Regions from separate parts of the Bradyrhizobium sp. HKCCYLRH1034 genome, predicted to be linked through region 1. Evidence: riboswitches for the same ligand, from Rfam matches in the RefSeq annotation. Region 1 holds a riboswitch; the other holds the start of a gene.
The links. Region 1 has a riboswitch for S-adenosylmethionine ahead of metX (homoserine O-acetyltransferase MetX). Riboswitches for the same ligand answer to the same signal wherever they lie in the genome.
Positions count from the first base shown of each region.

Region 2: it holds a riboswitch for S-adenosylmethionine, as region 1 does, so the genes downstream of both, ACQR0W_RS32630 (O-succinylhomoserine sulfhydrylase) here and metX (homoserine O-acetyltransferase MetX) in region 1, are expected to answer to the same signal.

Region 1 is NZ_JBNPUW010000018.1:1,010-8,317, forward strand. Features, by position in the region: gene ACQR0W_RS30490 (S8 family serine peptidase) at 1-1,823, shown strand, start outside; gene metW (methionine biosynthesis protein MetW) at 2,558-3,223, opposite strand; gene metX (homoserine O-acetyltransferase MetX) at 3,227-4,441, opposite strand; SAM riboswitch at 4,533-4,612, opposite strand; gene ACQR0W_RS30505 (chorismate mutase) at 4,810-5,643, shown strand; gene hisC (histidinol-phosphate transaminase) at 5,681-6,778, shown strand; gene ACQR0W_RS30515 (prephenate/arogenate dehydrogenase family protein) at 6,775-7,308, shown strand, end outside.
Region 2 is NZ_JBNPUW010000022.1:46,176-53,483, forward strand. Features, by position in the region: gene ACQR0W_RS32620 (SGNH/GDSL hydrolase family protein) at 1-418, shown strand, start outside; gene ACQR0W_RS32625 (GDSL-type esterase/lipase family protein) at 432-1,592, shown strand; gene ACQR0W_RS32630 (O-succinylhomoserine sulfhydrylase) at 1,668-2,876, opposite strand; SAM riboswitch at 2,953-3,032, opposite strand; gene ACQR0W_RS32635 (2'-deoxycytidine 5'-triphosphate deaminase) at 3,145-4,251, shown strand; gene ACQR0W_RS32640 (MATE family efflux transporter) at 4,382-5,860, shown strand; gene ACQR0W_RS32645 (SRPBCC family protein) at 5,865-6,266, opposite strand; gene ACQR0W_RS32650 (VOC family protein) at 6,277-6,636, opposite strand; gene ACQR0W_RS32655 (helix-turn-helix transcriptional regulator) at 6,689-7,308, opposite strand, start outside.

The DNA.
Region 1 (7,308 bases):
TCGCAACGATCTCGCAGCGACGGGCGCAGTACATCCTGGCCCCGCGCCAGCAGACGGGGCTTGCGACCTTCAGCGCCGACTTCATCGTCCAGCAACTGACAAACACTCCCGACATCGACGTGGTGAAGACCATTCAGCCGCCACGGCTGCTCGGATTCCAGAGCGCCGACCCGGGGCAAGCCCCGCTCGGCCCGATGGTGCTGGCCCGCATGGCGCCCGACAAGGCCGAATTGCTGAAGGCCCAGGCCGGCGCACGGCTCGCGGTCGAGCGCGATGCGCCGCTCACCTACATGCTCGATCCGACCGTCCCGCAGGTGCCGGCGCCGCATCAGCTTCCCAATCCCGGCGTTCTCATTCCCTTGGCCGACGGGTTCTCGACGACGATCGAAGTGGTCGGCGAGAGCGGCCCGCTGCCGGAGGTGGAAGTGTACGTGTTCGGCAGCGTGTGGCCGGTTCAGGGCGTCACCGACGCCAGCGGCCGCGTCACGCTCAAGATTCAGGGCGAGACGCCCGACACCATCCGCTCGATCCTGATCAAGCCGCGGGTCGATTACTGGACCTTCTGGCTCGATCGTCCGCAACTGACCCCCGACAGCGTGAACCGCATCGCCGCGAAGACGCTGGGTGCCTACCTGCGCGGCTTTCCCGGCCAGCAATTGCTGGGATGGGGCCAGCGCGCGATGGGCCTCGACCGCGTTCCCCTCGCCTACAATGGCGCAGGCGTGAAGATCGCGGTGATCGATTCCGGCGCAGCACCAACCCATCGCAATCTGCACGGCGTCACGATCGGCAAGAGCATCGTCGGCAATGATCCCGCGAGCTGGACCATCGATACGATTGGCCACGGCTCGCATTGCGCCGGGATCATCGCCGGCGGGCCTGTCGGCAGCGGCGGAGGCATTCGCGGCTTCGCTCCGGCGGCCGAAATCCATGTCTGCCGGATCTTCCCGGGTGGCCGGTTCAGCGATCTCGTCTCGGCGCTCGACTACTGCATGGAGAATGGCATCGACGTCGCCAACATGAGCCTGGGCGGCGGCGAGCCGTCGCAGATCATCGAGGAACGGATCTTGCGGGCCAAGCAGATGGGCCTCGCCTGTATCGTCGCCGCGGGAAATTCGTCGGGGCCGGTCCAGTTTCCCGGCTCGACGCCGCATTGCCTGTCGGTCGCCGCGATGGGCAAATGGGGCGAGTTTCCCGAGGACAGCTTCCACGCCCAGCAGGGGTTGGACGGCTTCCGGAGCGCCGACGGATATTTTCCGGCCAAGTTCAGTTGCTTCGGGCCGGAGATCGACGTCTGCGCGCCGGGCGTCGGCATCGTGTCCTCGCTGCCGGCGGATGGCTTCGGCGCCTGGGACGGCACCTCGATGGCGACGCCGCACGTCACCGGTCTCGCCGCGCTCGTGCTGGCGCATCATCCCGACTTCAAGGGCCAGTTCGCGACGCGCGACGCGCGGCGTGTCGAGCGGCTGTTCCAGATCCTGAAGGAGACATCGACGCCGCTGCAATTCGGCGATCCCAATCGTGCAGGAGCCGGGCTGCCGAATGCGATGCGCGCCCTCGGCCTGGAGGCGAGCGTGGCCTCCGCGCCCGCGGCCGATCCCTCGCTCGACGTGCTCCGTCGCCTGTTGGGACTGGCGCGCGGCGCGCGGAACGGCGCGACGTCTCCGACGCTGGCGCCGCAGGCGCCGAATGGCAAGCTCAACGGATCCGGTTCGGTTGCCCGGGGCCCGGCAACGACGACCGGCGAGTGGTCCAGCCCGGCGGTCGGTGATCCCAGTCCGGCGCAGATCCGCGACATGATGCACAAGGTCGGCTTGCTGTAGATTGCCGGCCCAGCCACAGCGACGAAGCAGCGTCGTTGCACGACGGGCAGTTTGCGCATGAGCGTCATGCGCGAATTGCCCGTCGTGTTAGTTCGTCGCACGTTTGGCACTTGCGCCGTCGGGCAAATCAGGCGCAGATTTCCGCGCGTCCCGCCTCGCAGCAAGAGGGGCGTATCGCGGTCGTCACGAACGCTGAGTGTGGGATGCGATGGGCGTGTCGGATTGCGCGTGGGGCTTGCCTCGCGCGGACGAACAATTCCGATGCGCACGGTCAAGTCGCGCGGTCCTGGCATCCCGACGCTGATGCCAAGTTTGTTGTGGTGTTCTGCATCACTCGGACGACGGTGGCCAGAAAGCCCGGCGCACCGGGGAGAACGCGAAGCAGCCGTTCAGCCATCGCGCAGGGAAGGCCGGGTGTTCCGGCTCGTACCTGTGGTTCCTGCCGCCTGCATTTTTTCCGCAGGCGGGCCATGGGTGCGGCCAGCATCCGGCCTTCCCTGCGCCTCTTCGTTATCGGAGGCGATGCATGACGCATAGCTCGGGCGCAGATGCGCCGCGGGAACGTAGCACTTTGTTTCAACCGCTCTCGGCTCTTTGAAAAGTAAAAGCCGCCAACCCCAAGCTCGTCATGGCCGGGCTTGTCCCGGCCATCCACGTCCGTCCTCATGCACGCTCTAAGTTGCGATCGTGTCGAAGAGATCATCCCAGCCCCCTGGGAACGGTCGCCCCCTGCCCTACCTTCCCTTCTCCGCCCGGCTCAGCAGGAACACGCCCTGCTCGCCGAACATGTTCCAGAACCACCAGGGCATCGCGACGCGCAAGGGACGGCCGTAACTATCAAGCGCGACGGCGCGCTCCATCTTGACGCCGATCTCATCGCAGAGCTGCACGAAGTCCTTGATGGTGCAGAAATGGATGTTCGGCGTGTCGTACCAGGTGAAGGGCAGATTGTCGGTTCGCGGCATGTGGCCGCCGACGAGCAGTTGCAGGCGCAGCCGCCAGAAGCCGAAATTCGGAAAGGTGACGATGGCGCGACGGCCGATGCGCAGCAGATTCTCCAGCACGACCTTGGGCTGCCGCGTCGCCTGCAAGGTCTGCGACAGGATCACATAGTCGAACGCATCGTCGGGATAGTCGACGAGATCGGTGTCGGCGTCGCCCTGCACCACCGCGAGCCCCTTGGCGACGCAATGATTGACGCCCTCGCGCGACAGCTCGATGCCGCGGCCGTCGATGCCGCGGCTCTCCAGCAGCTGCAAGAGATCGCCGTCGCCGCAGCCGATGTCGAGCACCTTGGAGTCGCGCTCGACCATGCCGGCGACCAGCAGATGATCCGGCCGATAGGCCAGCACCTCGCCGCCGGAAAAGCCGTTCAGCGGCAACACGCCCTGCATGCTCATGGCTCAGCCTCCGTTCGCGGCGTTGAGGCCGCGCGCCTTGCCGGCGGAATCGAGAAAGGCGCTGGCGATCTCGAAGAACTCGGGGACGTCGAGCAGGAACGCGTCGTGCCCCTTGTCGGTCTCGATCTCCGCGAACGACACCCGCGCGCTGGAGGCATTGAGCGCATGCACCAGCGCCCGCGATTCCGCGGTCGGAAACAGCCAGTCGCTGGTGAAGGACACCACGCAGAAGCGGGTCTTGATGCCGCGGAACGCCGCCGCCAGCACGCCGTCATGATCGGCGGCGATGTCGAAATAGTCCATCGCCCGCGTCAGATAGAGATAGGAGTTGGCGTCGAAGCGCTCGACGAAGGACGAGCCCTGATAGCGCAGATAGCTCTCGACCTGGAAATCGGCGTCGAACGAGAACGTCGGCAGTTCGCGGTCCTGCATGCGGCGGCCGAACTTGCGATGCAGGGCGGCATCCGACAGATAGGTGATATGCGCGGCCATCCGTGCCACCGCGAGGCCGCGATGCGGATGAGTGCCCTTGTCGCCGTAGCGGCCGTGGTCCCAGTCGGGATCGGCCATCACGGCCTGGCGGCCGAGCTCGTGGAAGGCGATGTTCTGCGCCGAATGCCGCGTCGCGCAGGCGATCGCGAGATTCGCGAACACGCGGGTGGGATAGGCCACCGTCCATTGCAGCGCCTGCATGCCGCCCATCGAGCCGCCGACCACGGCGAACAACGTGTCGATGCCGAGATGATCGATCAGCATGGCCTGAGCGCGCACCATGTCGGGGATGGTGATGATCGGGAAATCGAGCCCCCACACCTTGCCGGTGGCGGGATTCAGCGAGGCCGGGCCGGTCGAGCCCATGCAGCCGCCGATCACGTTCGAGCAGATGATGAAATAACGGCTCGGGTCAAGCGGGCGGCCAGGGCCGACCAGCGTCTCCCACCAGCCGGGCTTGCCGGTGACGGGATGGCGGTTGGCGACGTGCTGGTCGCCGGTCAGGGCGTGGCAGACCAGGACCGCGTTGGACCTGTCGGCGTTGAGTTCGCCATAGGTCTGGTAGGCGATCTGGAACGGCGACAGGTCGACGCCGCAATCGAGCCTGAGCGGCTTGTCGGCGCCGAACTGCGCGACCAGCGAGCTCGGATGATCGACCTCGTGCGAGCGCTCTTCGGGCGCAATCGTGCGCAGCGCGGAGGTGGGTTTCGGCGTCAGGCCTGTCATGTCTCTCACCCCGGCCATCCGGCAAGGGCTCCCGAACCACGTGACACATCAGGCCATGAAAAACCCGGCCTGAACTGGGGTTCGGCCGGGATCGATAACGTCCCCGGCCTGTTTAGCGAGTTTTTTAACGTGGCTGCAAGCCGGCCGGCTCAAATGACCACGGAACAGGCAGAAACTAGTCCCGCGGGCGCTCCGCGTCAAGGCAAGCTGGGGTTGACCGCCGATCGGGCGCCCCACGGCTGCAAACCAGCCAAGCCTAGGCGGCACAAGGTAAACTTGCTGTTGCGCGCGTCTCCCGCATCGGAGAGAACGACATCCGTTCCAGTCGGCCGCACGTTAACCGGTGGCCTGCGAAGAGTGACCAGCCCATGTCCAACCCGCCGCCTGCCCCGCCTTCGCTTGCCGATTTGCGCAAGGAGATCGACACGATCGACGAGCAGGTGCATCAGCTGCTCATGAACAGGGCCGACATCATCGACCGGCTGATCAAGGTCAAGAAGACCCAGGAGGTCGGCTCGGCATTCCGGCCGGCGCGAGAGGCCGACATGATGCGGCGCCTGGTGCAGCGCCATCGCGGCATCCTGCCGCTCGACACCGTCGAGGGCATCTGGCGCGTGATCGTCTCGACGTTCACTTACGTGCAGGCGCCGTTCTCGGTTCACGCCGACGTGTCGGTCGGCGAATCCGCGATGCGCGATTCCGCCAGGTTCCATTTCGGCTTCGTGGTGCCTTATGTCGCCCATTTCAGCGCCCAGGCCGCCGTCGAAGCCGTGGCGCGCTCGAAGGGCGATCTGGCGCTGGTGTCGACGACATCGGGGCATACGCCGTGGTGGATCACGCTCGAGCCCGTGGGCGCGCCGAAGATCATCGCCCGGATGCCGTTCATCGAGCGCGCCGATCATCCGGCGGCGCTGCCGGTGTTCGCGGTGTCGCGGGTCGCCGACGACGCGCTCGTGCTGGAGGTCGAGACCTGGAGCATCCGCGTCTCCGGCTGGAATGCGCAGGTGTCGCGCGCGCTGTCGCCGCTGGCCGACGTGGTCGCAGTGCCCGATACCGCCTTCGACGGCGCCGCGCTGCTGGTGTCGATCGAGGCGCCGTCGAACCTCGACAAGATCAAGGCTGCCCTAATCGCGGCGGGCGCCTCGGTCCGCTCGACGGCCCTCGTCGGCGGCCATGCGAAACGCTATACGGTTCCGAGCTGAGACGCCTCGCGCCAGTGATGATTTTCCGGAGTTGATGATGAACCGCCCCGTGCCGAACCCCGGCATCCTCGACATCGCGCCCTACACGCCGGGCAAGAGTCCCAAGCCGGAGCCTGGCCGCAAGGTTTTCAAGCTGTCGGCCAATGAGACCCCGTTTGGTCCCTCGCCGAGGGCGATCGAGGCGTTCAAGAGCGCGGCCACGCATCTGGAAGATTATCCGGAAGGGACCTCCCGGGTGCTGCGCGAGGCGATCGGCCGCACCTACGGCCTCGATCCCGACCGCATCGTCTGCGGCGCCGGCTCCGACGAGATCCTCAATCTGCTGGCACACACCTTTCTCGGCCAAGGCGACGAGGCGATCTCCACCGCGCACGGCTTCCTGGTCTATCCGATCGCGACCATGGCCTGCGGCGCCAGGAACGTGGTTGCCGCGGAGACGGAGTATCGCACCGATGTCGACGCCATCCTTGCCGCGGTGACGCCGCGCACCAAGCTGGTCTGGCTCGCCAACCCGAACAACCCGACCGGCACCTACATCCCGTTCGACGAGGTCAAGCGGCTGCGTGCCGGCCTGCCGTCGCATGTCGTGCTGGTGCTCGACGCCGCCTATGCCGACTACGTTTCGCGCAATGACTACGAGTTCGGGCTCGAGCTGGTGGCGACGACCGAGAACACGGTCGTCACTCATACCTTTTCCAAGATCCACGGCCTCGCGGCGCTCCGTGTCGGCTGGATGTTCGGCCCGGCGCACATCGTCGATGCGATCAACCGAATCCGTGGGCCGTTCAACGTCTCCTCGCCGGCGATGCTCGCCGCGGTCGCCGCGATCGAGGACACCGCGCATCAGCAGATGTCGAAGACGCACACGGAAACGTGGCGCAACTGGCTGACCGAGGAGATCGGCAAGCTCGGGCTGAAGGTGACGCCGAGCGTCACCAATTTCATCCTGATCCACTTCCCGACCGACAAGGGCAAGACCGCGGTCGAGGCCGACGCATTCCTGACCCGGCGCGGCCTCGTGCTGCGCGCGCTCGCCAACTACAAGCTGCCGAACGCGCTGCGCATGACGATCGGCACCGAGGAAGCCAATCGTCTGGTCGTGGAGGCTCTCAGCGAATTCATGAGGGCGAAATGAGCGTCGCGGGGCGGTTCGAACGCATCGCGCTGATCGGCTTCGGCCTGATCGGCGGCTCGATCGCGCGGGCGGCGCGGCTGCAGGGCGTGGCCGGCGAGATCGTCACCACCGCGCGCTCGGAAAAGACGCGCGCGCGCGTCGCCGAACTCGGCCTCGTCGACCGCGTCGTGGCGAGTAATGCGGAGGCGGTCAAGGATGCCGACCTCGTCATCCTCTGCATTCCCGTCGGCGCGTGCGGTCCGGTCGCGGCCGAGATCGCGCCGCATCTGAAGCCCGGAGCCATCGTCTCCGACGTCGGCTCCGTGAAGGGCGCCATCGTTCGCGACATGGCGCCACATCTGCCAGCGCATGTTCATTTCGTGCCGGCGCATCCGGTCGCCGGCACCGAGAATTCGGGACCGGATTCTGGTTTCGCCGAGCTGTTCATCAACCGCTGGTGCATCCTGACGCCACCCGACGGTGTAGATGCCGACGCGATCGATCGTCTCCGCGCGTTCTGGGCGGCGCTCGGCGCCAAGGTCGAGATCATG
Region 2 (7,308 bases), on a different contig from region 1:
CGTTAAACTGGTGGAAGGAAAACGGCCTAATTTGGTCATCTGGCAGACCGGCACGGTCGACGCCATGCGGTCGATCGATCCTGATGAGTTCCGGCAGGCGGTCGACGACGGTGTGGCGACGCTGCAGAAGGCGGGAGCTGACGTCGTCTTGATGAACCTGCAATACAGTCCGCGGACGGAAACATTGATCTCCGTGCCGCCCTATGTCGACAACATGCGTGTGGTGGCGCAGCAGCGCGACATCCCGCTGTTCGATCGGTTTGCCATCATGCGGCAGTGGAACGAGCAGGGCGATTTCGACCTGTTCAATCCGACGCACGGGGTCGAGCTGGCCAGGCAGGTTCATGACTGCATCGGCCGGGCGCTGTCGAAGTTCATCATCGACGCGGCGCATATCGGGCCGGCGCAGCAGAACTAGGATTATGTCGTTCATGACGTCGAATGAGTGTCACCGCGTATCCGGGACATGGGAGAAGCTTTCGGCCGTTGCGGTCATTGCCATCGCCCTCGCGCTGAGCCCGCAGAAGGTACGGGCGCAGAGCGCAGCGCCGGCTGCACCCGCCGCGCTTTCCGATGTGGAGAGCTCCGGTCCGAAGCCTCCGTTGATCAGCGAGCTGCGACCGAGCATCGGTCACATCACATTGGCGCAGGCGAACGATCAGATGCGCGGGCCGATCGCCGCGGTGCGCCCGGCGGCCACGACCTCGCCGCCCGCGGCGACGACCGCGCCGGCCATGACCGATGCACAGCCGCCGGCTGCAGCCGGGCAGGCCGTCGCGGCCACGCCGCCGCAATCGCGCAGCATCACCGAGCGGGCGATCGACAAGGTCAAGCAGGTCGCCAAATCGGCCACCGACATCTTCAACCGCGTGCCGTGCCTGCCGCCGAAGGGTGTCGCCAAGAAGAACTTCATTTCGCTGCCGCACGTCGCCAACAAGCTCGCCTCCGGCCTGCCGGTCGTGATCGTCGCCTTCGGCTCATCGTCGACGCAGGGCTTTGGCGCGAGCGCGCCGGACTACACCTATCCGAACCGGCTCGCCGCGCAGTTGCGCCGGCAATATCCCATGGTCGACATCAGCGTCATCAATGCCGGCGTCGGCGGCGAGGATGCGCCGGAGATGATGAAGCGACTGGAGACGTCGGTGATCGACCGGCGTCCGGATCTCGTGATCTGGCAGGTCGGCACCAATGCCGTGCTGCGCGATCTCGATCCGGCCGAGACCGCCAGGCTGGTCGAGGATGGCGTCGCCAAGATCCAGGCGGCGGCCTCCGATGTCGTGCTGGTCGACCTGCAATATTCGCCGCGCGTCAACGAGCGCTCGGAGAACGCCAGCCGCATGAACAAGCTGCTCGGGCGTATTGCCGAGCTGCATCACGCCGGCATCTTCCCGCGCTTCGAGGTGATGCGCGACTGGCACGAGCGCCAGGCGATCCCGATCAACGAGTTCGTGATCTCGGACGGCCTGCACATGAGCGATTGGGGCTATGCCTGCTTCGCCCAGTTGCTCGGCGACGACATCATCCGCTCGGTCGGCCAGGTCAAGCTCGGCATCAACGCACCGGCCGAGGTGCCGACCTATCGGCCGATGTGATCAGAAGCGAGTAGGGAATGGCGAGTAGCGAATAGGGAAGAGATCCACTACTCGCTACTCCCTATTCGCCATTCGCTACGCCGCCCGCAGGGCGGCGTCCAGATCCTCGATCAGATCGTCGGCATGCTCGAGTCCGGCGGAGAAGCGGATGAAGCCCTCGCTGATGCCGAGCTCGGCGCGCGCCTCCGGCGTCAGCCGCTGATGCGTCGTCGTCGCCGGGTGCGTGACCAGCGTCTTGGCGTCGCCGAGATTGTTGGAGATGCGCGCGAGCTTCAGGCCGTTGAGCGTACGGAACGCAGCCGCCTTGCCGCCCTTGACCTCGAAGCCGACCAGGGTCGAGCCGGCGCGCATCTGCTTGCGGACGGTTGCCGCCTGCGGATGGTCCTCGCGGCCCGGATAGATCAGCCGCGAGATCTTCCGATGCGCGGCGAGGAAGTCGGCCACCTTCGCCGCCGTCTCGGTCTGCGCGCGCACGCGCACCGCCAGGGTCTCCAGGCCCTTGAGCAGGACCCAGGCGTTGAACGGCGAGATCGACGGGCCGGTCTGGCGCATGAAATTGTGGATGTGCTCGGCGATGAACGCCTCCGACGACAGGATCACACCGCCGAGGCAGCGGCCTTGGCCGTCGATGTGCTTGGTCGCGGAATACACCACGACGTCAGCGCCGAGCGCGAGCGGGCTCTGCCAGATCGGGGTGGCGAACACGTTGTCGACGATCAGCCGCGCGCCATGGGCGTGCGCGATCTCGGCGATGGCGGGGATGTCCATCACGTCGAGCGTCGGATTGGTCGGGCTCTCCAGGAAGAACGACTTGGTGTTGGGTCTGACCGCCTTCTGCCATTGGTCGAGGTCGAGCCCATCGACCAGGGTCGACTCGATGCCGTAGCGCGGCAAGAGATCCTCGACCACGTAGCGGCACGAGCCGAACAGCGCCTTGGCCGCGACAACGTGGTCGCCGGCACGGAGGGGAGCCAGGATTGCCGTGGTGACCGCGGCCATGCCGGTTGCGGCCGAGCGGCAGGCCTCGGCGCCCTCGAGCTCGATCATGCGGCGCTCGAACATCGCCGTGGTGGGATTGGAGAAGCGCGAATAGATGAAGCCGGGATCCTCGCCCTTGAAGCGCGCCTCGCATTCCTCGGCGGTGGCGTAGACGAACCCTTGGGTGAGATAGAGCGCCTCGGCGGTCTCGCCGAATTCGGAGCGCAAGGTGCCGGAATGCACCAGCCTCGTTTCGGGACGATAGTGGGCGAACGACGCCGGCGCCTTCGCGGGGGACTTCGACATGTGACCTCCATCGTGGCCACCGCCTCGGGCGATGGGCACAAAAAAACCGGCCTGGGAAAACTCCTCACGGCCGGGATCACAATCGTCCCCGGCCTGTTTAGCGACTTATTTAACGTGGCTGCAAGCCGGCCGGCTCAAATCACCACGGGATAAGTCGTGCTCATAGTCGCAACCGGCCTTTCCGTCAAGCCAGCCATCGGATAACCGGTCAAAAGACCCTATATTGGCTCCATAAGCCGCCGTTCCGGCGCCTGCAAAGGATCAGGTCTTGCCGTTTTCGCTCAGCCCCGACGCCCACGGCATCCTCCCCGATCGCATGATCGTGGCGATGACGGAGGCTGGCCTGATCATCCCCGAATATGATTTCGTCGAGAGCCAGATCCAGCCGGCGAGCCTCGATCTGCGGCTCGGCGACATCGCCTATCGCGTGCGTGCGAGCTTCCTGCCCGGGCCGGGCGCGACGGTCGCCGAGCGCATCGACGAGCTCAAGCTGCACGAATTCGCACTTGCCGACGGCGCGGTGCTGGAGACCAACTGCGTCTACATCGTGCCGCTGTTGGAGAGCTTGGCGCTGCCGAAGGACATCGTCGCGGCCGCCAATCCGAAAAGCTCGACCGGGCGGCTCGACGTGTTCACCCGCGTGATCGCCGACGGCACGCGACGCTTCGACATGATCGGCGCGGGCTATCACGGCCCGCTCTATGCCGAGATCAGCCCGAAGACGTTCCCGGTCCTGCTGCGCGAGGGCTCGCGCCTGTCCCAGGTTCGCTTCCGCTATCGCGACGCGGTCCTGTCGGAGGACGAACTGATCGCGCTGCACCAGGCCGAGCGACTGGTGGATCGCGACGATGCCGATCTCACCGGCGGCGTCGCGCTTTCCGTCGACCTGTCCGGCAGCAATGCGAACGGCAATGTCGGCTATCGCGCCAAGCGCCACACCGGCGTCGTCGACGTCGACCGCCGCGCCGGCTATCCGGTCGAGGAGTTCTGGGAGCCGATCAAGGCACGTCCCGACGGCAGCCTCATTCTCGATCCCGGCGAGTTCTACATCCTGGCCTCCAAGGAAGCCGTGCAGGTGCCGCCGGACTACGCCGCGGAGATGGTGCCGTTCGATCCGCTGGTCGGCGAATTCCGCGTCCACTATGCCGGCTTCTTCGATCCCGGCTTCGGCTATGCCGGCGCCGGCGGGCAGGGCTCGCGCGCGGTGCTCGAGGTGCGCTCGCGCGAGGTGCCGTTCATCCTCGAGCACGGCCAGATCGTCGGCCGTCTCGTCTACGAGAAGATGCTGGCGCGGCCGAATGCGATGTATGGCAGCCGCATCGGCTCCAACTACCAGGCCCAGGGCCTGAAGCTCTCCAAGCATTTCCGTCTCTGAGCGCGGCTGCGTCTGCCGCGCACCCCCAATGCGCCTGCCGCACAGGGCGCGCGCCAGCGCCGTGCTAGGAAAGCGAGAGCAATCGAACGATAAGACGGCCGCGGCCTGCGCGGCCGAGCGGGGAGCTGAAATGTCCGAGATCGGCCTGGCCGACAATCCGGTCGGCGAGGGGCGTGAATTGCCGCCCCCCGAGAAGCCGATCCGGAACAAGCTCGTCGACGGACCCATCCTGCGCACCCTGCTGTCGCTGGCCTGGCCCAACATCATCGCGAACACGGCCGGCACCTGCGTCGTCATCGCCGAGACCTCCTATATCGGCCGGCTCGGTATCGAGGCGCTGGCGGCGATGGCGCTGGTGTTTCCGCTGGTGATCCTGACCATGACGATGTCCGGCGGCGCGATGGGCGGCGGCGTGGCCTCGGCGATCGCGCGCGCGCTCGGCGCCGGCGACGCCGAGCGGGCCTCGACGCTCGCCACGCACGCGCTGCTGATCGCGCTATTGTTCGGCGCGACCTTCATGATCGGCATGCTGGCGTTCGGCCCTGCCTTGCTGGAGGTGCTCGGCGGCCGCGGCGCGGTGCTGAGCCATGCCACGGCCTATCTGCAGATCTTCTTCGGCGGCGCGATCCTGCCCTGGCTGATGAACTCGATGGCTGGCATCCTGCGCGGCACCGGCAACATGAAGCTGCCGTCGTTCATGATCCTCAGCTCGGCGCTGCTGCAGATCGTATTGGGCGGCACGCTCAGCCTGGTCCTCGGGCTCGGCATGCGCGGCGTCGCCGCCGGCGCGCTGCTGGCGTTCTGCGTCAGCATCTCGGTGATGGGCTGGTACCTGTTCTCCGGCCGCGCGCGCGTGCGGCCGAAGCTGCGGGGCCTGAAGATCAGCGGCGCGATGTTCGCCGACATTCTCAAGGTCGGCGCCGTCGCCTGCTTCTCGCCGCTGCAATCCGTGCTGTCGATCGCGATCTTCACGCATATGCTGGCGTCGTTCGGCACCGCCGTGCTCGCCGGCTACGGCATCGGCGCGCGGCTCGAGTTCATGATGACCACGGTCGCATTCTCCGTCGGCATGGCCTCGGTGCCGATGGTCGGCATGGCGATCGGTGCGGAGAGAATCGCGCGCGCCCGCCGCATCGCCTGGACGGCGGGACTGGTGTCGTTCGCGTCGGTGGGCGCGCTGTCGACGCTGATCGCGATCGTCCCGCAATTGTGGGTCGACATCTTCACCCAGGACGAGAGCGCGCGCAGCGCGGGCCGGCACTATCTCCAGGTCGCGGCGCCGATGTATGCCTTCATCGGCCTGGCGATCTCGATGTATTTCTCCTCGCAGGGTGCCGCCAGGGTGCTCGGTCCGGTGCTGGCGCAGACGGTGCGGCTCGTCTTCATCGCTGCGGGTGGCAGCTATCTGTTGAGCCGTGCCGCGACCGAGGGCGACTTCTTCATGCTGGCGGCGTCCTCGATGGTCCTGCTCGGGGTGCTGACGCTCGCCAGCGTCATGCTCACCCGCTGGGGCCCGAAGCCGGCCGCAGCGCTGGAGCTGCGCCCGGCCGTGCTGACGGCCGGACGCGGCCTTGACTCGCGCGGGCCGCCGCCGGCGCGTATCGGCTGAGCCGCTATCCGCGCAGCCCGCCCAACGTGTCCTGCATCGCGCGCGCGCCGAGCTCCATCTGCTGATCGATATAGGGTGCGATCTCGTGCGGCAGCACGTCGGTGGTCCAGATCACCCGGCAGCGCTCGTCGCCTTCCGGGATGATCTGAAACGACGCACTGTGCTGGCTGATGCGTTCGTTCTTGATGGCATAGACGAGGCGCCGGCGTTGATCGTCGCAGTCGACCAGCTGCTCGCGCACCACGCTGCCGTTGGCGAAGCTGACAATGCGGACGTCGCCGTCGAGCGTGGTGCCGGTGACGAAGCCGGGCGCCACCCTGGTATGAACAGCGCCGAAATCCCGCACTGCGTCCCACACTGCACCCGCCGGGGCTGCGATCGGAATGTCCTTCTGGATGGATGCCATGGGCTTGACCTCACGGACACACGGCTTCGATGTTGTTGCCGTCGGGATCGATCAGGAAGGCGGCGTAGTAGGTCGGACTGTAGTCCGCGCGCGGCCCGGCGCCGCCATTGTCGCTGCCGCCGGCCTTCAGCCCCTCGCTGTGGAATCTGGCGACGGCCGCGTGGTCCTGGGCGCGGAACGCGATATGGGCGGCGCCCTTGCTGGCGCCCTTGTCGACATACAGCCACAGCGCCGGCTCCCCCTTCGGGCCGATGCCCGCCGACGCCTCGTCCTTGGAGCAGAGGATGTGGCCGAGCGGCGCCAGCGCCGATGTGTAGAAGCGGACGCTGGCGTCGAGATTGCCGACCTTGAGGCCGATATGATCGTACATCGATGATCTCCATGCTTCGCATGCGGCTGCCGCACGCGCTGAGATCATCCAATCAATGGCGGCTCAGATGGTCTTGGAGAATCTTGCGCTCGCCGCGCGAGACCTTGCGAAACTTCGCCGGCGACACGCCGGCAGCGCGCGCGAATGTGCGGGTGAAATTCGACAGGTCGGCAAAGCCCGAATCATAGGCGATGGTGGTGACCGGCGTGTCCTCCTCGCTGAGACGCCGCGCGGCGCGCCGCAAGCGGGAGCGGATCAGATATTGATGCGGCGTCACGCCGATCGTCGCCGCGAACAGCCGCAGGAAATGGAACGGGCTGACGCCGGCTTCGTGCGCCGCAGCCGCCAGGTCGATGTCGCGCTCCGCATTGTCGTCGATCCACAATGCGCTCTCCACCGCGCGCCGGCGATCGCGCAGGCTCGGCGTCGCCGCCCATTCCTGCCGGCCCGTGGCGGTCGCGACGAAGCGGCTGGCGATGATCTGTCCAACCTCGTCCAGACCGAGGTCCTGCTCGCGCGCGGCGACGGCCTGCGCGAGCTCACCGAGGACCATGAGCTCCGGCAGCGGCGGCATCGCGCCAGCCCGCCAGGCCTGCCTGTCGCAGCCGATCTCGTCGATGAGCGCATCATCGAAGAAGAATGACAGGCATTCGTCGCCGCAGACGTGATCGT